DNA from 4 places in the Mesorhizobium sp. B2-1-1 genome. Region 4 is predicted to be linked to each of the others. Evidence: riboswitches for the same ligand, from Rfam matches in the RefSeq annotation. Region 4 holds a riboswitch; each other region holds the start of a gene.

What was found. A riboswitch is a leader RNA that binds a small molecule or an ion and turns the genes downstream of it on or off. The one in region 4 is predicted to bind cobalamin.
Region 1: another riboswitch for cobalamin. It lies ahead of FJ972_RS15175 (DUF1636 family protein); the one in region 4 lies ahead of bluB (5,6-dimethylbenzimidazole synthase).
Region 2: another riboswitch for cobalamin. It lies ahead of FJ972_RS01655 (aromatic ring-hydroxylating oxygenase subunit alpha); the one in region 4 lies ahead of bluB (5,6-dimethylbenzimidazole synthase).
Region 3: another riboswitch for cobalamin. It lies ahead of FJ972_RS15340 (CbtB domain-containing protein); the one in region 4 lies ahead of bluB (5,6-dimethylbenzimidazole synthase).

The regions. Positions count from the first base shown of each region.
Region 1 is NZ_CP083954.1:3,095,100-3,100,627, reverse strand. It holds gene FJ972_RS15200 (NADH-quinone oxidoreductase subunit D) at 1-239, opposite strand, end outside; gene FJ972_RS15195 (NADH-quinone oxidoreductase subunit C) at 239-841, opposite strand; gene FJ972_RS15190 (NuoB/complex I 20 kDa subunit family protein) at 846-1,427, opposite strand; gene FJ972_RS15185 (NADH-quinone oxidoreductase subunit A) at 1,418-1,783, opposite strand; gene FJ972_RS15180 (winged helix-turn-helix domain-containing protein) at 2,117-3,316, shown strand; cobalamin riboswitch at 3,346-3,550, shown strand; gene FJ972_RS15175 (DUF1636 family protein) at 3,588-4,034, shown strand; gene cobW (cobalamin biosynthesis protein CobW) at 4,037-5,089, shown strand; gene FJ972_RS15165 (cobaltochelatase subunit CobN) at 5,106-5,528, shown strand, end outside.
Region 2 is NZ_CP083954.1:356,922-362,449, forward strand. It holds gene FJ972_RS01625 (alpha-glucosidase) at 1-723, shown strand, start outside; gene FJ972_RS01630 (ABC transporter ATP-binding protein) at 749-1,861, shown strand; gene FJ972_RS01635 (DUF680 domain-containing protein) at 1,949-2,185, opposite strand; gene FJ972_RS01640 (DUF680 domain-containing protein) at 2,257-2,463, opposite strand; gene FJ972_RS01645 (DUF680 domain-containing protein) at 2,533-2,739, opposite strand; gene FJ972_RS01650 (DUF680 domain-containing protein) at 2,809-3,006, opposite strand; cobalamin riboswitch at 3,486-3,688, shown strand; gene FJ972_RS01655 (aromatic ring-hydroxylating oxygenase subunit alpha) at 3,819-5,066, shown strand; gene FJ972_RS01660 (hybrid-cluster NAD(P)-dependent oxidoreductase) at 5,086-5,528, shown strand, end outside.
Region 3 is NZ_CP083954.1:3,128,426-3,133,953, forward strand. It holds gene FJ972_RS15325 (DUF1624 domain-containing protein) at 1-529, opposite strand, end outside; gene FJ972_RS15330 (MFS transporter) at 761-1,960, shown strand; gene FJ972_RS15335 (aromatic ring-hydroxylating oxygenase subunit alpha) at 1,964-3,133, opposite strand; cobalamin riboswitch at 3,268-3,464, shown strand; gene FJ972_RS15340 (CbtB domain-containing protein) at 3,500-3,679, shown strand; gene FJ972_RS15345 (CbtA family protein) at 3,695-4,492, shown strand; gene cobU (bifunctional adenosylcobinamide kinase/adenosylcobinamide-phosphate guanylyltransferase) at 4,485-5,000, shown strand; gene cobO (cob(I)yrinic acid a,c-diamide adenosyltransferase) at 5,002-5,528, shown strand, end outside.
Region 4 is NZ_CP083954.1:4,618,773-4,624,300, reverse strand. It holds gene FJ972_RS22755 (MFS transporter) at 1-607, opposite strand, end outside; gene FJ972_RS22750 (TetR/AcrR family transcriptional regulator) at 726-1,331, shown strand; gene bluB (5,6-dimethylbenzimidazole synthase) at 1,375-2,127, opposite strand; cobalamin riboswitch at 2,176-2,356, opposite strand; gene FJ972_RS22740 (histone deacetylase family protein) at 2,478-3,404, shown strand; gene FJ972_RS22735 (exodeoxyribonuclease VII small subunit) at 3,408-3,659, shown strand; gene FJ972_RS22730 (DUF2277 domain-containing protein) at 3,758-4,024, shown strand; gene FJ972_RS22725 (pirin family protein) at 4,065-4,985, shown strand; gene dxs (1-deoxy-D-xylulose-5-phosphate synthase) at 5,063-5,528, shown strand, end outside.

The DNA of each region.
Region 1 (5,528 bases), 1.5 Mb from region 4:
AAGGCATGCTCCTGGTTCATCGGCGCGCAATAGTCGAGCCGGTCGAGATAAGGCACTGCCTGCAGGTAGGTTTTGTGCTCGATCAGCTTTTCGGTGCCGCGATGCAAGAGCCCGATATGCGGATCGACACGATCGACCACTTCGCCGTCCAACTCCAGAACCAATCTCAAAACACCATGCGCGGCAGGGTGTTGCGGTCCGAAGTTGATGTTAAAATTGCGGACGGAAGTTTCGGCCATTACTGCTTTGCCTTCTCATCCCCTGGCAGCACGTAATCGGTGCCTTCCCATGGGGACAGAAAATCGAAATTGCGGAATTCCTGCTTCAGTTCCACCGGCTCGTAGATGACGCGCTTGGCTTCGTCGTCGTAACGCACCTCGACGAAGCCGGTCAGCGGGAAATCCTTGCGCAGCGGGTGACCGTCGAAACCGTAATCGGTGAGAATGCGCCGCAGATCGGGGTGACCCGAAAACAGCACGCCATAGAGATCGTAGGTCTCGCGCTCGAACCAGTCGGCGCCGGGATAGACGCCGGTGATCGACGGCACCATCGTCTCCTCGTCGGCCTGCACCTTGATGCGGATACGCACGTTCTGCTTCGGCGACAACAGGTGATAGACGACGTCGAAGCGCTTGGCCCGTGACGGATAATCGGCGCCGCAGACATCGATGACCGAGATGAATTGGCAGCGCGGATCGTCGCGCAGGAAAGTCACCACTTCGATCAGATCGCGCGGTTCGACATGGATGGTGAGTTCGCCATAGGCGAACACTGCTTCATTGACGCGGCCAATCAATTTTTCGCCGAGATAGGTCGACAGTTCGCTCAGGGATGCGGCCATGGATTTACCGTTCGATCGTGCCGGTGCGGCGGATCTTCTTCTGGAGCAGAAGAATGCCATAGAGCAGCGCTTCGGCGCTCGGCGGACAGCCGGGCACATAGATGTCGACCGGCACGATGCGGTCGCAGCCGCGCACCACCGAATAGGAATAGTGGTAATAGCCGCCGCCATTGGCGCAGGAGCCCATCGAGATGACGTAGCGCGGCTCCGGCATCTGGTCGTAGACCTTGCGCAGCGCCGGGGCCATCTTGTTGGTCAGCGTGCCGGCAACGATCATGATGTCGGACTGGCGCGGAGACGCGCGAGGAGCAACACCGAACCGCTCCGAATCGTAGCGCGGCATCGAGGTGTGGATCATCTCGACGGCGCAGCAGGCGAGGCCGAAGGTCATGAACATCAGCGAGCCGCTGCGCGCCCAGGTGATCAGCGCCTCGGTCGAGGTGACGAGAAAGCCCTTGTCGGCGAGTTCGTTGTTGATTTCGAGGAAGAACGGATCATCGGACCCAACCGGCCTGCCGGTATTGGGATCGATCAGACCCTTGGGCTTCGGCGCGACGAGCGTGCCGGAACTGTCGCTCAATCCCATTCGAGCGCTCCTTTTTTCCATTCATAGGCAAAGCCGATGGTCAGCACCGCCAAAAACACCATCATCGACCAGAAACCGAGCATGCCGATTTTCGAGAACGACACCGCCCACGGAAACAGGAAGGCCACTTCCAGGTCGAAGATGATGAACAGGATCGACACCAGGTAGAAGCGGATGTCGAACTTCATACGGGCGTCATCGAACGAGTTGAACCCGCATTCGTAGGCGGAAAGCTTTTCCGGGTCGGGATTGCGATAGGCCACCAGGAACGGCGCCACGATAAGCGCGACGCCGACAGCCGCCGCCACTGCGATAAACAGGACGATGGGCAGGTACGAACTGAGAAGTGCGTTCATGCTGCGGCTTTCCGTTGGCGCCAATCCATTTTGATTACAGCACCAGACCCTATTGCGGAAGCGTGACAGTTTAACCGCTGAACCGTTTTAAGGGGCCTTTGCTGCAACGCGGCGAGGGTTAGCGCAGCGCTTCCGGCGAAGCAAGTCAAACCTTGTTCAAAACACTGGCCTGGACGGCATAAGGGAAGAAACTGGTCCGATCCGCTCCTGTTTGATTTCCTTCGCTTTTTACTCCACTTTTCTCTCCTGACAGAGTTGCCGCCAAAACCCTGCTAGCATGGCCGGAATCAACTGTCCGAACGACGCTCAACAAGCCATCAGAGTCGCATCCGAATGAAGGAAAAGATCTCGCTTGCCACGGCCCGGCGTATCGCGCTCGCCGCCCAAGGGTTCACTGATCCCCGCCCCGCCGGCACGCCCGACCGACGCCACTTCGCCCGCGTGCTCTCGCGTACCGGCCTGCTGCAGATCGATTCCGTCAGCGCGGTGGTGCGCGCTCATTACATGCCGCTCTATTCGCGCCTTGGTCCCTACCCGTTCGCCTTGCTCGACAACGCCGCCGTCACGCGCAAGCGCACGGTTTTCGAATACTGGGCGCACGAGGCTTCCTTCCTGCCGGTCGAGACCTATCCGTTGATGCGTTGGCGCATGCAGCGCGCCGAGCGTGGCGATGAAATGTATCTGGGCCTGGCCAAATGGGGCCGCGAGCACGCCGCCTATATAGAAGAGATCTACCGCGAGGTCGCGGAGCGCGGCCCGATCGCCGCCTCCGCGCTCGAAGGCCAGAAAGGATCCGGCGGCTGGTGGGGCTGGAGCCACGCCAAGCATGCCTTCGAATGGCTGTTCTGGGCAGGACGCATCACCACCGCGCACCGCCGTGGCTTCGAACGCTTCTATGATTTGCCCGAGCGCGTACTGCCGCAGGCGATCCTCGATCTGCCGGTGCCGTCTGCCGAGGATGCGCATCGGGAATTGCTGCGGATATCCGCCCGCGCTCATGGCGTCGCGACAGCAAGCGACCTGCGCGACTATTTCCGCCTGTCGCCGGCCGACATGAAGGGCCGGCTGGAGGAGCTGGTTGAAACAGGCGAGCTGGTGCCGATGCGTGTCGAGGGCTGGAACAAACCGGCTTACCTCCATAAGGAGGCCCGTATTCCACGAAAAATCGAGGCCCGCGCCTTGCTGGCGCCGTTCGATCCGGTCGTTTTCGAGCGCTCGCGCACGGAGCGGCTGTTCGATTTCCACTACCGCATAGAAATCTACACCCCTGCCGAAAAGCGGCAATACGGCTATTACGTCCTGCCGTTCCTGCTCGGCGATAGGATCGTGGCGCGCGTCGACCTCAAGGCCGACCGGCCGGCCAGCGTGCTACGCGTCCACGCGGCCTATGCCGAGCCCAGCGCGCCGCCTGAAACCGCCGCGCAACTCTTCCAGGAATTGACGCAGATGCAGCGCTGGCTCGGCCTCGAACGGATCGAGGTTACGCCCGCCGGCGACCTTGGGCAACCGCTCGCCGACATTGCCGTGTCGTAGACGCGCGTTGACACCGCCGCCTGCAAGAGCCTAAATCCCATCCAGACGGTCTCCTCTCGGCAAAGGGAGGAGCCAAGAGGGAATGCGGTGCGAAATCTCGATTTCAAATCCGCGGCTGTCCCCGCAACTGTAAGCGACGAGCCAAGGCCGAAAACCACTGGGACGGTCCCGGGAAGGCGGCACGAAGGCGATGACCCGCGAGCCAGGAGACCTGCCGTCTGAGACATAAGAATCCGATCGCCCGGCGGGTTTTCCGGGCAAGGAGCCCGATTTGGAACGCGACAGCAGTTTCCCGGCTGAAACAGCGGACATTTTGTCTTGCGATAGCGACTTGTCTGGCGATAGCGACGCCTTGGCCGGCGTCACTGTCATCGTCTGCGCTTCCTGCCGCGACGAGACCGGTTCCGATGCCCATCCCCGCGCCGGGGAAGTTTTGGCTCAAGATACGCGCCAAGCCGCAACGGCCGACAATGTCCGCGTCCGCACCGTCGAATGCCTCGGCAACTGCAAGCGCCGCCTCAGTGCCGCGATTCTTCGTGACGGCTGCTGGAGTTATGTCTTCGGCGACCTGAACATCGCCAGCGGCGCCGATCTCGTCACCGGCGCGAAACTCTTCGCCGCTTCGACCGACGGCCTCATTCCGTGGCGTGGTCGCCCGGATTCCCTCAAGCGCGGCCTCGTCGCCCGCATTCCTCCCCTCGACATGCTGAAGGACTGATCATGACCGCCGCAGTTTCCGCCGCCACTCTCTCCCGCGTCCCCTGTACCGTCGTCACCGGCTTCCTGGGTGCCGGCAAGACCACGCTGGTCCGCCATCTCCTGGAAAACGCGGGCGGCAAGCGTATCGCCATCATCGTCAACGAATTCGGCGACATCGGCATTGACGGCGAGATCCTCAAGGGCTGCGGCATCGACACCTGCCCGGAGGAAAACATCGTCGAACTGGCCAATGGCTGCATCTGCTGCACCGTCGCCGACGATTTCGTCCCGGCGCTCGACCAGATCCTGTCGCTGACGCCGAAGGTCGACCACATCCTGATCGAAACCTCGGGTTTGGCTCTGCCCAAGCCGCTGGTCCAGGCCTTCCAGTGGCCGACGGTGAAGAGCCGGGTGACAGTCGACGGCGTGATCGCCGTGGTCGACGGTCCGGCATTGGCCGAGGGGCGCGTCGCCAACGACATGGACGCCCTGCAGGCGCAACGCGCGCAGGACCAGACACTGGACCACGACGACCCCGTCGAGGAGGTGTTCGAGGACCAGATCGCCTGCGCCGACCTCATCATCCTGTCGAAGAGCGACCTGATGGATGCCGCAGGTTCGGCTCGCGCCAACGCCATCATTGGCGAACACTCCGCCCGCGCCGTGAAGGTCGTGCCGACGGCTCACGGCAAGGTTGATCCGTCCGTGCTGCTCGGGCTAGGCCTCGCCGTCGAGGACGACATCGAGAACCGCAAGTCCCATCATGACGGCGCTTTCGACCACGAGCACGACGACTTCGATACGTTCATCGTCGACATCCCCTCGATCGCCAACCCGGACGACTTGGCAAAGCGCGTCGCCACCGCCGCCGAACAGGAAAACGTGCTGCGGGTGAAAGGCTTCGTCGAGGTCGGCGGCAAGCCGATGCGGCTTTTGCTCCAGGCCGTTGGTCCGCGCGTCAATCATTACTACGACCGCGCCTGGACGGCTGACGACGACCGCCGCTCGCGCCTGGTCGTCATCGGCCTCAAGGGGCTGAACCGCCCGGCGATCGAGCATATCCTCGCCGGCTGAGGCAACACCGACCGCGATGCACATCCTCACCACCACATCCGCCTCGCTCGACGATCTCGCCGAGCCGGTCGATCTGCGGCAGACGCCGGCGGAAATGGTGGCGCTGTCCTTCACGGACAGCGACCTGGCCGGACTGGCAGCGGCCTGGAAAGGCGACGCCGATCGGCTGCCCACGATGCGGCTGGCCGCGCTGCGCGACCTGCGCCACCCCATGTCCGTCGACCTCTGGATCGACAGCGTCGCCCGTCACGCCAAAGTCATTCTGGTGCGTATTCTCGGCGGTTACGAGTGGTGGCGCTACGGCTGCGACCAGTTGGCCGTGGTTGCCCGTGAGCGCGGCATAAAGCTGGCACTGCTTCCCGGTGAAAGCCACGACGAGGATATCAGGCTGATCGAAGCCTCGACGCTGCCGCGCGAGGAACTGGACGGGCTGCTCAAT
Region 2 (5,528 bases), 1.5 Mb from region 4:
CCGGAAAAGATCAGCGCCGCCAAGGTCCGTTCGGTGCTGGAAACCTTCGGCAAGGTTGCCAGCGATGGCTGGTCGTGTTGGGCCTTCTCCAACCATGACGTGATGCGCCCGGCCTCGCGCTGGGCCGCCAACGAAGCCGACCCGACCGCCTATCTCAAGGTTATCTCGGCATTGCTGATGTCCTTGCGCGGCTCGGTCTGCATCTATCAGGGCGAGGAACTGGGGCTCGGCGAAGCCGAATTGCGGTTCGAGGATCTGCAAGATCCCTACGGCATCCGTTTCTGGCCGGAATTCAAGGGCCGCGACGGCTGCCGCACGCCGATGGTGTGGGACGGCAGCGCCAGGAATGGCGGCTTCTCCCAGGCAAAGCCGTGGTTGCCGGTGCCGGCCAAGCACCTGTCGCAAGCCGTCAATGTCCAGCAAGGCGACGAGCATTCGCTGCTCGAACACTACCGACGCTTTCTCGGCTTCCGCCGTGCCCATCCGGCGTTGGCCAAGGGCGATATCAATTTCATCGAAAGCCAGGGCGACACTGTCGCCTTCACGCGCCGCGCGGGCAACGAGCAGATCGTCTGCGTCTTCAACCTGGGATCCGGGCCAGCGGAGGTTGACCTTGGCGGTCGATCGCTGCAACCTTTGCCCGGACACGGATTTTCGGGACAACAGAGCTCCGGCTCCATCCGCCTCGGCGGCTACGGCGCCTGGTTCGGGCGCATCGACTGAATTCTAGGGACCACTGGAGGGAAACATGGCCGATGTCACGCTGAGGCAAGTGAAGAAATCATACGGCAATCTCAACATTCTGCACGGCATCGACCTCGACATCAAATCGGGCGAGTTCATCGTCTTCGTCGGGCCGTCGGGTTGCGGCAAGTCGACATTGCTGCGCTCGATAGCAGGGCTCGAGGAGATCACCTCGGGCGAGCTCAGAATAGCCGGCGAGGTGGTCAACGACGTGCCGCCGTCGAAACGCGGCATCGCCATGGTGTTCCAGTCCTACGCGCTCTATCCGCATATGACGGTCTACGACAACATGGCGTTCTCGATGAAGATCGGGAAGGAAAGCAAGGCCGAGATAGACAAGCGCGTGCGCCAGGCGGCAGAGATCCTGCAGCTGACCAACTATCTCGACCGCCTCCCCAAGGCGATGTCGGGCGGCCAGCGCCAGCGCGTGGCCATCGGCCGCGCCATCGTGCGCAACCCGAAGGTGTTCCTGTTCGACGAACCGCTGTCGAACCTCGACGCCGCGCTGCGCGTCGCCACCCGCATCGAGATCGCCAAGCTCAAGGAATCGATGCCCAACACCACCATGATCTATGTCACCCACGACCAGGTCGAGGCGATGACGCTGGCCGACCGCATCGTGGTGCTGAAGGAGGGCCATATCGAGCAGGTCGGCACGCCGATGGAACTCTACAAGAAACCCGGCAATCTGTTCGTTGCTCAGTTCATCGGCTCGCCGGCCATGAACATCCTGCCGGCGACCATCGACAAATCGGGCAATCCGACCGCCATCAGTCATGTCGGCGGCCGCAAGGCTACGGTGCCGATCGCGACGCCGGCCTCGGCCAAGGGCGCGTCGGTGAGCTTCGGCGTGCGGCCGGAGGACCTGACGATCGCCGGCGGCACGGACTATCTGTTCGAAGGAACGGTGGATTATGTCGAGCAGCTCGGCGAGGTGCAACTCGTCTATGTCGACATCGGCCGCGCCGACCTGCCGCTGGTGACCAAGCTGCCGGGCAATGTCGAGGTCAAGCGCGGGGCGACACTGCGGCTGAGCGCCGACGCCGGAGACCTTCATATCTTCGACGCGGATGGACGATCCTTCGCGCTGCACGAGACGGAAGCGAAAGCGGCCTGAGAGCAGGCCATGAATTAATTGCCGGTCACGCAAAAACAGGAGCGGCGGGCAAAGCCCGCCGCTCGTGTTTGGTGTCAGCTTCGGCTGTTAGTGGCCGAAGAGATTCCGGTCACTGCCCTGAGGGGCGGACTTGTGTACATCGCCCGACGAATTGAGCAGCTTGTAGACGGGCGAGCCGCTGTCGCGGATCGAAGCCGTGTGCGCATTGTCGACCGAGGTGACGGCAGGCTGATTGGCGCCATTGGAGCCATAGTTGTCGCTGCTGGCGAAAGCGCTGCCCGAAACGGCCAGGACGGCGGCGGCAGCAAGGATGATCTTTTTCATTTCAAGTCTCCTGAATTCTCAAATTCCACCGCAGAGGCGGGCTTGCCCGCCATCTGCTGCAGGATCGGCTGTTAGTTGTTGCCGAAGAGGTTACGGTCGGCACCCTGAACAGGTGCCTGGGCAGCCGGAGCCGACGTCTTGGTCGAAGCGGTGTATGAGCTGTCCGTCGAAGTGGCCGCGGGCTGATTGGCGCCATTGGAGCCATAGTTGTCGCTGCCGGCGAAAGCGCTGCCCGACACCACCAGAACGGCGGCGGCAGCAAGGATGATCTTCTTCATTTCAAGTCTCCTGAATTTTCGAATTTCGCCAGGACGGCGGAAGGCCCGCCGTCAACTGGAGATCAGCTGTTAGTTGTTGCCGAAGAGGTTGCGATCGGCACCCTGAACAGGCGCTTGGGCAGACGGCGCCGACTTCTGGACCGAAGCCGTGTGCGCGTTGTCGACCGAGGTGACAGCAGGTTGGTTGGCGCCATTGGAGCCATAGTTGTCGCTGCCGGCGAAAGCGCTGCCCGACACGGCCAGGACGGCGGCGGCAGCAAGAACGATCTTCTTCATTTCAAGTCTCCTGAATTCTCAAATTTCGCCAGGACGGCGGAAGGCCCGCCGTCAACTGGAGATCGGCTGTTAGTTGTTGCCGAAGAGGTTGCGATCGGCACCCTGGACAGGCGTCTGGGCAGCCGGTTCCGACTTCTTGGTCGAAGCGGTGTACGAGCTGTCGACGGCGGTGGCCGCAGGGGCATTCGAACCATAATGGTCGCTACTAGCGAAGGCGCTGCCGGAAACAGCCAGAAGGGCGGCGGCAGTGAGAATGATCTTTTTCATTTTTTGATACTCCAGTATTTTTCCGTCCGTCTAGCGGCGTGTCTCGGGAGGAAATCGCGTCGTTCGGACAGCCCCGATGTGGGAAAGCCATACCGCCATTTCCAATCACGAAGTTTTTCCGTGTGGACCAAGTTTCCACCACTTGAAATTGTGCCAGGGCCTTCTACATTCGTTTTTTCCATTTGTTATCAAATAGTTATTCTAACAGACGGCGCGATCACCAACTGTGTCGAAGGCCCAGTGTTCACACCGTCCTGCACGCATCGTCAACAGAAACGAACCGTTCGGTTCGATTTTAGAGGGCGCTAATAGTCACTTTTCGAAACCGTTAACCTTTTTTGCCTCCGCCACGAGACGGAATCCGAGGCGGCGACCTGAGGCTTTCTGCCCCTGCAACGGCGGCCGCACCGTTTTCAGTGCGTGTCGCGCGGCATGGATGCGATGTCGTTTTCATGCCGACGACAAGCCGGCGATCATGGTTAGATCCTGCCATCTCAGGTGCCGCCGCGTGACGACGAGGCGGAGAATTGGGAAGCCGGTCAGAATCCGGCGCTGCCCCCGCAACGGTGGTGGAGTTCAGGTCGCAACGGGAGACCACTGGGCAAAGGCCTGGGAAGGTGTCGCGACAGTCCGCAAGGACAGCTCCAGAGCCCGGAAACCAGCCCGAGATGTTGGACTCGACTGATCGCGGCGGGCGGTCAAGAGGCGGATGGTGCATGTCCGGCGCAAGCCGGCGCGCGGCTTGATCCTTCCTCTCTCCCCTCCGTTCAGTCCTTCGATGCGAGGACAGGACTTCAATGCGAGGACAGGACATGGATGCGCGCAACGACATGCTGAAACGGCTGCAAGGCCGCAGGGACGGCTTCTCGCTCGAGCAGCCCTTCTATACCGATCCCGACTACTTCAAGCTCGACATGGAGCTGATCTGGTACCGCGACTGGCTGTTCATCGGCCATGATTGCGAACTGCCCCGGCCCGGCAGCTTCATCACCGTGCAGATCGGCGACTATCCTGTGGTGCTGGTGCGCGACCAGAAGGGCAACATCAACGCCTTCCACAATTCTTGCCGCCATCGCGGCAGCCGCGTCTGCAACACAGACAAGGGCACGGCGGCGAAGCTCGTCTGCCCCTACCATCAGTGGACCTATGAACTGGACGGCAGGCTGCTGTTCGCCAGGCAGATGGCCGAGGGTTTCGACAAGAGCCAGTTCGGCCTGAAGCCGGTCGCCTGCGAAAGCGTCGGCGGCTACATCTTCATTTGCCTCGCCGACGAGCCGGCGGATTTCGCGCCGATGCGGACGATGATCGAACCCTATTTGCTGCCGCATCGGCTGCGCGAAGCAAAGGTCGCCTTCGAGAGCACCATCGTCGAGAAGGGCAATTGGAAGCTGGTCTGGGAAAACAACCGCGAATGCTATCATTGCGCCGGCAACCATCCGGAGCTCTGCAAGACCTTCCCGGAGGCGCCGACCGTGACTGGCGTGCAAGACGCCGACAGCGACCCGGAGATGCTGTCGCACTGGGCCAAGTGCGAGGCGGCCGGCCTGCCGAGCAGGTTCCGCATCGACCCGGCCGGACAGTACCGTGCCACCCGCGCGCCGCTGCTGCGCGATGCCGTCAGTTATACGATGACGGGAAAACGCGCGGTCAAGAAGAACCTGTCCGACGGCGTTGCCACCGACCGCATCGGCTCCTTGCTGCTCTATCACTATCCGACGACCTGGAACCACATCCTTGGCGACCACGCCGTCACGTTCCGCGTGCTGCCGATCAGCGCCACCGAGACCGCGGTGACGACCAAATGGCTGGTTCACAAGGACGCGGTCGAGGGCGTCGACTACGACCTTGCCGAACTCACCCATGTCTGGACCGAGACCAACGGCCAGGATCGTCGCATCGTCGAGGAAAACGCCTTCGGCATCCTGTCGCCGGCCTATGAACCCGGCCCCTATTCCGAACTGCACGAAGGCGGCGTCATCCAGTTCGTCGACTGGTACGCGCGTTTCATCGGTCCGCGTCTCGCCGAAGACGGCCGGCCGGCCCTGCGCAGCGTTGCTTGAGAGGTAAGGGATGAATGCGATGACGGATCTCGGCCTCTATCGCCATCTCGATCAGATGGCGCCCTGGAACGACAGGCTCCAGGTGCTGGAAGTGATCGGCGTGAGCGACGAGGCGCCTGATGTAAAGACCTTCACCTTCCGCTCCGACAACCAGACCTGGTTCCGCTACAAGCCGGGCCAGTTCGTGACGCTGGAACTGCCGACAGCGGATGGGTTGCTGATGCGCACCTACACGCTGTCGTCTTCGCCTTCACGGCCATTCTCGATCGCGGTGACGGTGAAGGCGCAGGCCGGCAGCACCGGCACACGCTGGATGTTCGACCATTTGAGGCCTGGTTCGCACGTCAAGGCGTATGGGCCGGCCGGAGACTTTTCGCTGCACAGCCACCCGGCGGCCAAATATCTGTTCATCTCGGCCGGCTCCGGCGTGACGCCGATGATGTCGATGCTGCGCTGGCTGAA
Region 3 (5,528 bases), 1.5 Mb from region 4:
GGTTGACCGCGGAAAGGCCGACCCACCACAGCCAGGGGTGATCGAACGATTCCAGCCGAAAATAGAAGGGAATGGCGATGACCGCCGCGGCGATCGGCAGTGTGAGCAGCGCCGGCAGGCGCAGGAATGCCAGCCCGAGCAGGCTCGCCAGCGCGATCTGGTGCAGGATGCCGAAGAAGATCCACCCGTCCGGCGTGGCGATACGGGTGGCGACCGAAATGGCGATCGCCGCTCCGACGACCATGGCGAATCGTCTCCAGAAGCCGTTCCAGCGGATCTCTTTGCCATGGGCGAGATACAGGCTGACGCCGACCAGGAACAGGAAGGTCGAGGCGATGCAGCGAGCATAGAACTTCCACCAGCCGAAGGCGGTCAGGCCGGGATCGGTGTAGCCGAAGAATTCCAGGTCCCAAGTGAAATGGTAGCTCGCCATGGCGACCAGCGCGATGCCGCGCAGCATGTCGATGGCGACGATTCGCTTGGTCTTCGGCAACTCCGCTGTGGGCATGGTCGGCGTCTGGATGCTCATGGTCTCGCGATCTGATTCAGCCCCGCACGAGGACTATCACGGTTACGCCGGACAAAAGAAGGCCGTGAGCTTCGATACGGACGATCAGCCGGCGCTGCATCAGGCACCCCTTTAGGCCAGCACCGGAAAGCCTTTGACCGGCTTCGTTTTAACCGGGGCACGTCGGTTTCCTGTTACCGGTCGCGAAATGATGGCCGCAGATTTGGCTGGTGATTCTGCTTTGGGGAAGCAATGTCCACGCATGTGCGCCATCCGATCTGGCTACCGGCCCTCAAGGCCGCGGATGCCCGCACCTTCGCCTCGCTCTACGCGGTCGAATCCTTCGCTCGCGCCACGGTGTCGAGCGTCATCCCGATCCAGGCCTACGAGATCCTCCACAACGAGCAGATCGTCTCGATCCTCTACACCATAGTGGCGATGCTCGGCCTGTCGGTGACCCTGTTCATGCCGATGCTGATCCAGCGCTTCGCGCGGCGCTGGGTCTACACGGCGGGCGCCTGCCTGCTGGCGATCGGCTCGCTGTTCTTCGTCACGCATACGCTCGCCGGGCAATTGGCCGGCATGCTGTGCCGTGTCATGGGCGCCAGCGCGCTGTCGATCACGCTCAACCTCTACATCATGGACCACATCCGCAAGACCGATTTCATGCAGGCCGAATCGCTGCGCATGGCGTGGTCGATGTTTGCCTGGACGGGTGGGCCGACGCTCGGCATCTTTCTCTACACGCGCTTCGGCATCTATGCCGCGCATGGCGCGGTCGCCGTATTCGCCTTGGCCCTGCTGGCGTTGTTCTGGACCTACCGGCTCGGCGACAATCCCTCGATCCGGCCGGGCAAGACGCGCCCGGTCAACCCGCTGGCCAATATCGGCCGCTTCGTCGCGCAGCCGAGGCTGAGGCTGGCCTGGCTGATCGCCTTCGGCCGCTCCTGCTTCTGGACGACATTTTTCGTCTATGGCCCGCTGTTCATGGTCATCACCGGTGAGGGCGAACTTGCCGGCGGCATTCTGGTTTCGGCAGGCAACGCGCTTTTGTTCATGGCGATTTTCTGGGGCAAGGCCGGCAAGCGCTTCGGCGGCCGCAGGACCATGACTTTTGCCTATTTCGCCATGTCGGTGGTGCTGCTGGCGGCGGGTGCCGTCGGCGAAAGCGCGCCGCTCGTCACCGGCGCCTTCCTGCTGTGCGGCGCCTTCTTCACCATCGCGCTCGACGCGCTGGGCTCGACCGCCTTCATGCGCTCGGTCCGCTCTTATGAGCGGGCGCAGATGGCTGCGGTCTACCGCACTTATCTCGACTTTTCCGAACTGACGCCGCCGCTGGTCTACTCGGTGGTGCTGGCCTTTTTCGGACTGGGCTCGGTTTTCGTCACGCTCGGCCTGCTTGCGGCGGTCTGCGGTTATGTCACCTGGCGGTATCTGCCGAAGTCGCTGTGAAGCTTACGGCACAAGCGCAGCATGTCGTTCGCGTACCCAATCGTGGAAGCGGTGGAGGTCGTACTCCTCCGGCATCAGCACGCCGGCCTTATGGCGCATGGAGCGCAGCCCTTTCTGGTTGACCTCGCAGATCGCGGCATCCTCCTCCAGCACCTGGGTGCCGAATCCGACGATGTTGTCGATGTCGGTGGCGGCGAGCGCGTCGGGCGCGAACAGCCATTCGGCGGTCAATTCGGTCTGCTCGGGGCCAAGCGGCACCAGCCGTACGGACCTGACATAGTCGACGTGGCCGACGATGAACATCGAGGGCAGGCTGGTGGCGTAGGTCTGGCCGGCGGCGCGCTCGGCCGGCGTCAGGCCCGAAAAGACCGGCCCATGCGCCTGGCCGTCACGTGACCATGTTTCGGCACCCGCCCGCAGCCCGCCGGAAAATTCCGGCGCGTCATTGTCGGCATGGCGGGTCCATTCGGGGTCGTCATGCCGGCCCATCAGGCCGCGGCCGTAGATCGGCACCAGCCGCGACAGGTCCTTGTGGACGCCGGGGCAATGCAGGCATTCGTTGAAGTTTTCCCAGAAGATCTTCCAGTTGCAGTTCATCACCTTGCGCAGCACATGGCCCGATACCAGCGATTCCAGCGGCCAGTTGCCGAGATCGCCGGAGGCCGGGTCGAAGGATGAGTGCGCCGAGCCGGCGGCATCTTCCGCGAGATTGACGAAGACGAAGCCGCGCCAGACCGACAGCGCGACGCGATAGAGCGGATGGTCCGCCTTGTCGAAACCTTCGGGCAGCGTTTTCGATGGCACGCGCACGAGCTCGCCGCGCAGCGAATAGGACCATGCGTGGTAGGGGCAGGTGATCAGCCGCGCCCTCAGCCGCCCCTCGCGTTCCTGGCAAAGCTGCGAGCCGCGATGCCGGCAGGTGTTGTGGAAGGCGCGCAGTTCGCCGGTATCGTCACGCAGCACGACGATCTCCTGGCTGCCGACACGGAAGGTGCGGAAAGCCAGCGGTTGGGCGAGATCAGCTTCACGGCAGACGAGCAGCCAGTTCCTGTACCAGATGGCGTCGAGGTCGCGCTGGTAGGCCGCCGCATCCCAATAGGCCGAGGACGGCAATGTCGGCTCGGCCCGGGTGAGGCCGTTATAGGGGGCGTGCTGGCTCTGGACGGGCTGCATGGCTGGCCTCCTGTGAGGATGGCAGCCGACACCCGGCCACGGAAATTGTCAATTGCAGCGGAGCAAGCGGCCGGACGGCGCTAAAGCGCTTGTCGCCGTCGGAATTTGGTTTGCCGGATGCGGCGATTTTCCCTATAGTCACCTTCGTCGTCGGTTCCGATTGGAGCCAAGAGGGAATGCGGTGCGGGCAGATTTGTTGCCCAATGCCGTGGCTGCCCCCGCAACTGTGTGCGGTAGTCCTCTCCATATGCCACTGAAGATTTTCTTCGGGAAGGTGGGGAAGGGCGCTGATCCGCGAGCCAGGAGACCTGCCGGCGACAGGAAACTGACTTCGATGCCCTCGGGTGGAGGGTGAAAGGACAAGACATGAATACCGCTTCCGTCTCCCTCGGCGCCTCCATCTCCTCGCAGTCGCGCCTCCTGCAGCTCGCGCTCGCGGCGCTGCTCGGCGTTTTCGTCGTAGGCTTTGTCGGTTTCTCGCATATCGACGCGGTCCACAATGCCGCGCACGACTATCGCCACTCGATGGCGTTTCCCTGCCACTGATAGGGATTTGACATCATGAACCTGTTTCGCAACGTCGTGTTCATCGCGGCGATCGCAGGGCTCGTGGCAGGTGTCGTTCTCGCCTGCATGCAGGCCTATGCCACCGTGCCGTTGATCCTGAAGGCGGAAGTCTACGAACAGGCCGGCGGCGGCCACCACCACGACCATACCGCACCGGCCCCGACCGACAACAACGCCATGAACTCTGCCGCCCCGGCGGGCAATGCCATGAGCTCCGCCGCGCCGGCAGCCGCTGAAGCTGTTCCGGCTGAAGAGGAAGGCTGGGCGCCGGCCGACGGCTTCGAGCGCTTCGCCTTCAGCGTGCTTGCCAACATCGTCACCGGCATCGGCTTCGCGCTGGTCCTGGTCGCGGTTTCGGAATTCGCCGGCGGCATCGGCAACTGGCGCCAGGGCGTGTTCTGGGGACTGGCCGGCTTTGCCGTGTTCACGCTGGCGCCGGGCCTCGGCCTGCCGCCGGAACTGCCGGCCATGCCTGCCGCCGAGCTTCTGCCACGCCAGATCTGGTGGACGGCGACGGTGGCGGCGACGGCGATCGGCCTTGCCCTGATCGCCTTCCCCAAATCACTGCCGCTGGCGATTCTGGGCGTGGTGTTGATCGTCGCGCCGCATATTGTCGGCGCGCCGCAGCCGGACAGTTTCGAGACGCCGATTCCGGAAGGCCTGCACCATCAGTTCGTGGTGGCGGTAACCGTAACCAACCTGGTGTTCTGGCTCGTGCTCGGCGCTGTCGTCGGCGTGGTGCGCGGACGCTTCACCGGCAGCGCGACGAGCCTGCGCGACAGCTTTGCCTGATCGCGGAAGACTGACCTTCATCATCGGCGGTGCGCGCTCCGGCAAGAGCGCGCACGCCGAAACGCTGATGACGGCCTTGCCTTCGCCATGGACCTACATCGCCACGGCGCAAGCCTATGACGACGAGATGCGGCAGCGCATCGCGTTGCACCGGTCGCGGCGCGGCGAGGGCTGGACGACCATCGATGCACCGCTTGGCCTTGTCGGTGCACTCGAGGCCCTACCGGAGGACCAGCCGGTCCTTGTCGACTGCCTGACGCTCTGGCTGACCAATCACATGCTGGCCGATCATGATGTAGAGGCCGAATGTCGGCGGCTGGCTGACATGCTGTCGCGGCCGCGCGGACCCTGGTTCGTGGTATCCAACGAGGTCGGGCAAGGCATCGTGCCCGACAATGCGCTGGGGCGCCGGTTCCGCGACGCCGCCGGCCGGCTCAACCAGCAGGTCGCGGCGATTGCCGAGACCGTGCTTTTGATGGTGGCGGGGCTGCCGCTCAAGGTGAAGTGACATGACCGACATCGACGAAAAGGACGAAGAGCGCCACCGCGCCAAGATGGCCAAGCGCAAGGCGGTCCAAGACGCCGAGGTGGCGAGCAAGACGGTCGAAAAGGGGCTGCTGATCGTCAACACCGGCCCGGGCAAAGGCAAGACCACGGCTGCCTTTGGCCTGGCGCTGCGGATGCTCGGCTACGGCAAGCGCGTCGGCGTCGTCCAGTTCATCAAGGGCAAATGGCATACGGGTGAGAAGGAGGCCTTCGCCGCCTTCGGCGACCGCGTCGTCTGGCACGCGATGGGCGAGGGGTTCACCTGGGAGACACAGGATCTGAAGCGCGACATCGCGGCGGCCGAGGCCGCCTGGGCCAAGGCGCTGGAGCTGATGGCCGATCCGTCGATCAGTCTCGTCGTGCTCGACGAACTCAACATCGCGCTGCGCTACGAGTATCTCGATCTGGACAAGGTGGTTGCCGCGCTGAAAGCGCGCCGCGAGGGCCTGCATGTCGTCGTCACCGGTCGCAACGCCAAGCCGGCGCTGGT
Region 4 (5,528 bases):
CATGGTCCACCGGCCGCACTTTCGGCTCGGTCGATCGCTGCAGGATGAATGCTATCGAGCCCAAAGCGAGAAACAACGTGCTCGCCAGCATGCCTGCTTCCGGAAACAGCGCCGCACTGAGGCCCACCGACAGCGACGCGCCGGCGATATAGACCAGTTCGTCGGCCGCCGATTCGAAGGCGAAGGCGGTGTTCATCTCCGGCCGGCCGCGAAAAAGCTCGGTCCAGCGCGCGCGCACCATTGCCGGCATGCTGGGCATGGCCGCTGCCAGCAGCGCCGACACGAACATTGTCCATACCGGCCAATCCTGGTTGGCCGACGCAATCAGCAGCAGGAATGCCAGCACGGAGATGATGGTGGTGGGCACGACGATCCATGTCTGGCCGAGGCGGTCGACCAGCCTGGAGATCTGCGGCGCCAGGAAAGCGTTGGCCAGCGCGAATGTCGCCGAGACGGCACCCGCCAGCCAGTATTCGCCACGCGTCTGCGACAGCATCGCCACGATGCCGATCGGCGCCATGGCGATCGGCAGGCGCGCCATGAAGCCTGCAGCGGCAAAGCCCTTGGCGCCAGGGGCTCGAAAGATCTCGGAATAGGGGTTCTGCATGGTCCGTTCCTCGACAAAAGGCGATTCGGAAATTACATACGATGCGTATGAACTAAATAGATCATACGTCGCGTATGTCAATTGGCATACGTGACGTATGTGGATAAGGCCAGAAGAGATGCACAAGCCCCGCAGGGAAATGATCGCCGAAACGCGCGCCAAATTGATTGCCGCGGCCCGGCATGCGTTCGGAACGATCGGTTATGCCGAGGCATCGATGGATGATTTCACCGCATCGGCCGGGCTGACGCGCGGTGCGCTCTATCATCATTTCGGGGACAAGAAGGGGCTTTTGCAGGCGGTTATCGCCGAGATAGACGCCGAGATGGCGGCACGGGTGAATGAGGTTGCAGCGAAAGCACCGACCCGCTGGCAAAGCTTCGTCGACGAATGCACGAGCTACATCGAAATGGCGCTGGAGCCGGAAATCCAGCGCATCATGTTTCGGGACGGTCCGGCCGTGCTGGGGGATCCCGCGCAATGGCCGAACGCCAATGCCTGCGTCGCGTCGATGACCGATCACCTGACGACGCTGCAGGGCGACGGGGTAGTTGTCCCGGGCGTAGACCCCGAGACCGCGGCACGGCTGATCAACGGGGCGAGCAGCCAGGCGGCGCAGCGGATCGCCAATTCGAACGACCCGGAAGCGACATCAAAGACCGTGGTGGCGGCATTCAAGCAACTGCTCGAAGGATTGTTGAGGAATGATGCCGGAGCCGCCTGACGACGGCAGGCCGCCGGCAGCTCTGGGCATGCCGTATCCGCAATCAAATCAAGGGTTTGTCAGACTTTTCGCATGTTGCCGCCTTGAGGCGTGCGATCGTTGATTTGAGCGGAACTTCGCCCTGTCCGCAAAACGTCTCGCTCATGATCAGCTCGGGCAGCGGCAGCCGCCGCCCCCAGCCATGTGTTTCGAGGTCCGGTTTCGGCGCGAACTCCGAGACACGGCCGACACAGAGATAGGCCACCGGCGTCACATGCTCGGGAATCGACAGAAGGCCTTTCAACGCCTGCGCCTCGATAATGCTGACCCAGCCAACGCCGACGCCTTCGGCGCGCGCCGCCAGCCAGAAATTCTGCACCGCGCAGACCGTGCTGTAGAGATCCATCTCGGGATTGTGCCAGCGTCCCAGCGGCGAACCCTGTGAGCGTCGGCGGTCGCAGGTGATACAGATATTGAGCGCGCTTTCGCAGATGCCTTCCAGCTTGAGCTTGCGGTAGAGCGCCCGCCGCTCTTCCTCGATCGCCGGCAATTCCTGCTCGCGCGCCGCGAGGAACAGGTCGCGCACCTGTTCCCGTCGTTCGGTGCCACGAATGACGATGAAATTCCATGGCTGCATGAAGCCGACCGATGGCGCGTGATGGGCGGCAAGCAGCAGCCGCGCCAAGACCTCGTCGTCGACGGCCTCTGATGTAAAATGGCTGCGGACATCGCGCCGCGTGAACATGGCGCGGTAGACCGCATCGCGCGCCATCTGGTCGAATCCGTCACCCACGGGGATGGTCATATTGTCCGGCATCGCTTGTCCCCTTGCGATTGCAATCAACTGCCGTCCGCCTGACCATGCGGATGACGATGCCTGCCAGGCCGGTCTTCTGGCTCGGGATCAACCCTCATCCGGCGCCTTCCCGTCCTCGACAGTGGCATTTACCGGCGCGGTCCCCCTTACAGCGTTGGGCACGCCACGGTATCAAACCGTGTTCCCGATTCTCCCGCTCGCGGCGGGCACCAGGCAGTGGCCGGGACTTTACGACGAAGCCCCTGCGCCGCCAATCCCCGCGGCGACGCGAATGGACGCAGGCGCGATTTTCCCCAGCCATCAGGCCGCAACGCATGGCCATCGCCGCGCCGGGGCACTAGATAGGGGGCATGGCCACTCGTCTCTACACCCATCCGATCTTCCTTGAGCACATCACGCCGCCCGGCCATCCGGAGCGGCCGGACCGCTTGCGCGCCATCGAGCGCGTGCTCGACGACGAGGCTTTTGCCGCGCTCGACCGCCTCGAGGCGCCGGAAGGCGACGAGGCCACCATTCTCTACGCGCATCCCGAGGATTTCGTCGAGCGGGTACGCGCCGCCATTCCCGAGACGGGCATCGCCCGCATCGATGCCGACACAACGGCCAGCCCGAAGAGCTGGCAGGCGGCGATCACCGCGATCGGAGCCGCCAACGCCGCCGTCGACGACGTCTTTGCCGGCAGGGCAGACAACGTTTTCGTCGCCGCCCGGCCGCCCGGCCATCATGCCGAGAAAGCGACCGCGATGGGCTTCTGCCTGTTCAACACGGCGGCCATCGCCGCACGTTATGCACAGCACAAACACGATATCGAACGTGTCGCCATCGTCGACTGGGACGTGCATCACGGCAACGGCACGCAGGATATTTTCTGGGACGATCCGTCCGTGCTTTATTGCTCGACGCACCAGATGCCGCTCTACCCGGGCACCGGAGCAAAGAACGAAACCGGCGCCGGCAACATCGTCAACGCGCCGCTTGCGCCGCAGACCGGCAGCGAGGCGTTCCGCGATGCCTTCCTGTCGCGCGTGCTGCCCTCGCTCGACAATTTTGCACCCAACCTGATCATCATTTCGGCCGGCTTCGATGCGCATCATCGCGACCCGCTGGCCGAGATCAACCTGACCGAGGATGATTTCGACTGGGCGACCGGCCAACTCATGCAGCGCGCGGCGCGCCACAGCGGCAACCGGCTCGTCAGCCTGCTCGAGGGCGGCTACGATCTGCAAGGATTGGCATTTTCGGTCGCCGCCCATGTCGGGCGACTGATGAAAGGATGAATGATGGCTGGTGAAACCAACGAAGACGTCAAGGCGATGAGCTTCGAACAGGCTCTCGACGCGCTGGAGAAGATCGTCGATGATCTGGAGCGTGGCGATGTGCCGCTCGACCAGTCGATCAGGATCTACGAGCGCGGCGAGGCGCTGAAGGTGCATTGCGACCGGCTGCTCAAGGCGGCCGAGGACAAGGTGGAGAAGATCAGGCTGTCCCGCGACGGCAAGCCGGTCGGGACGGAGCCGCTGGACGCGGATTGAGGCACGCAGCCGTCTCTCTGGTTTTTGACACGATCATGATTGAGGATAGAACGCGTCCCGATTGAAACGGCTCCAGGACAAGAGGAGATACGGAAGCGATGTGCAGAAACATCAAGACCCTGTTCAATTTTGATCCGCCGGCGACCAACGACGAGGTGCGCGATGCAGCCCTTCAATTCGTTCGCAAGCTGAGCGGAACGACGCGGCCTTCGAAGCAGAACCAGCACGCATTCGACCATGCCGTCGAGGCCATCGCGGCGTCGGCGCGCGAGCTTCTCGATTCGCTTGAAACCAACCAGCATCCGCGCAATCGCGAGGAGGTTGCGGCCAAGCTGCGGGCGAAGGCGGCGATCCGCTTTGCCTGATCTGGCCAAAGCAGCCATCGGCCGCTGACAAGGAGAGTTCATGAGCTTCTTTCCCGGGAAGGATCCTGAAGCCGGCGATGCCTTTGCCAGCGACCAGATCGAATTGATGGTCATTCCGAACGCCAAGGACATTGGCGGTTTTCAGGTTCGCCGCGCCTTGCCGACCGCCAAAAGGCGGCTGGTCGGTCCCTTCATCTTCTTCGACCGCATGGGCCCGGCCATCCTGCGTGCCGGTCAGGCGCTCGACGTCCGGCCGCATCCTCATATCGGCCTGTCGACGGTCACCTACCTGTTCGACGGCAGGATCAGGCATCGCGATTCGCTCGGCACCGAGATGGTGATCGAGCCGGGTGACGTGAACCTGATGACCGCCGGCCGCGGCATCGTCCATTCGGAGCGCACGCCGGAAGAACTGCGCGGCGCGCCGATGTCGGTCTCGGGGCTGCAGACATGGTTGGCGCTGCCGGACGGCAAGGAGGAAGTGGCGCCGGTTTTCGAAAACACCGCTGTCGCGCGGCTTCCCGACATCGACGCGGAAGGCGTCAGCGGCCGCATCGTCATAGGCGATTTCCAGGGGCTGCGTTCCCCGGTGCGAGCCGATTCCGAGACGCTCTACGCCGACCTCAGGCTGGCGCCCGGCGCCAGCGTGAAAATCCCTGCCGACGCGGAAGAACGCGCCATCTATACGCTGGAAGGCGAGGTCTCGATTTCCGGCGACGTGTTTCCGGCGGAACGGCTTCTGGTGTTCCGGCCCGGCGACGAGATCGTCGTATCCTCACAGGCTGGTGCCCATTTCATGCTTTTCGGCGGTGCCTCGCTGGGCTCGAAGCGCTACATCTGGTGGAATTTTGTCTCGTCCTCCAAGGAGCGCATCGAACAGGCCAAGCAAGAATGGAAGACCGGCCGCTTCGACATCGTTCCCGGCGATGAGGAAGAGTTCATTCCACTGCCGGAAGGCTGAGGAAGTCGACGACGGGGCGTGCCTTTCGCGTCATTTGGCAGGCATTTACTTTCGCCTGCCGGCGGCCTATCCCGCGCATGAACAGAAGCTTGGGCCTACCCGTGAACGCAACGCCGCATACGCCGCTTCTCGACAAGGTCCGCATCCCGGCCGAGCTGCGCACGCTTTCCGAAAGCGAATTGCCGCAACTGGCATCGGAGCTTCGCCTCGAACTGATCGACGCGGTGTCGCGCACCGGCGGTCATCTCGGCGCCGGGCTTGGCGTGGTCGAACTGACCGTGGCGCTGCACTATGTCTTCAACACGCCCGATGACCGGTTGATCTGGGATGTCGGCCACCAGGCCTATCCGCACAAGATCCTGACCGGGCGCCGCGATCGCATCCGCACCCTGCGGCAGGAGGGCGGCCTCTCCGGCTTCACCCGCCGCACCGAAAGCGAATACGATCCGTTTGGCGCCGCCCACTCCTCGACGTCGATATCGGCCGGCCTCGGCATGGCGGCGGCCCGCGATCTTGCCGGCGGCCGCAACAATGTCGTCGCTG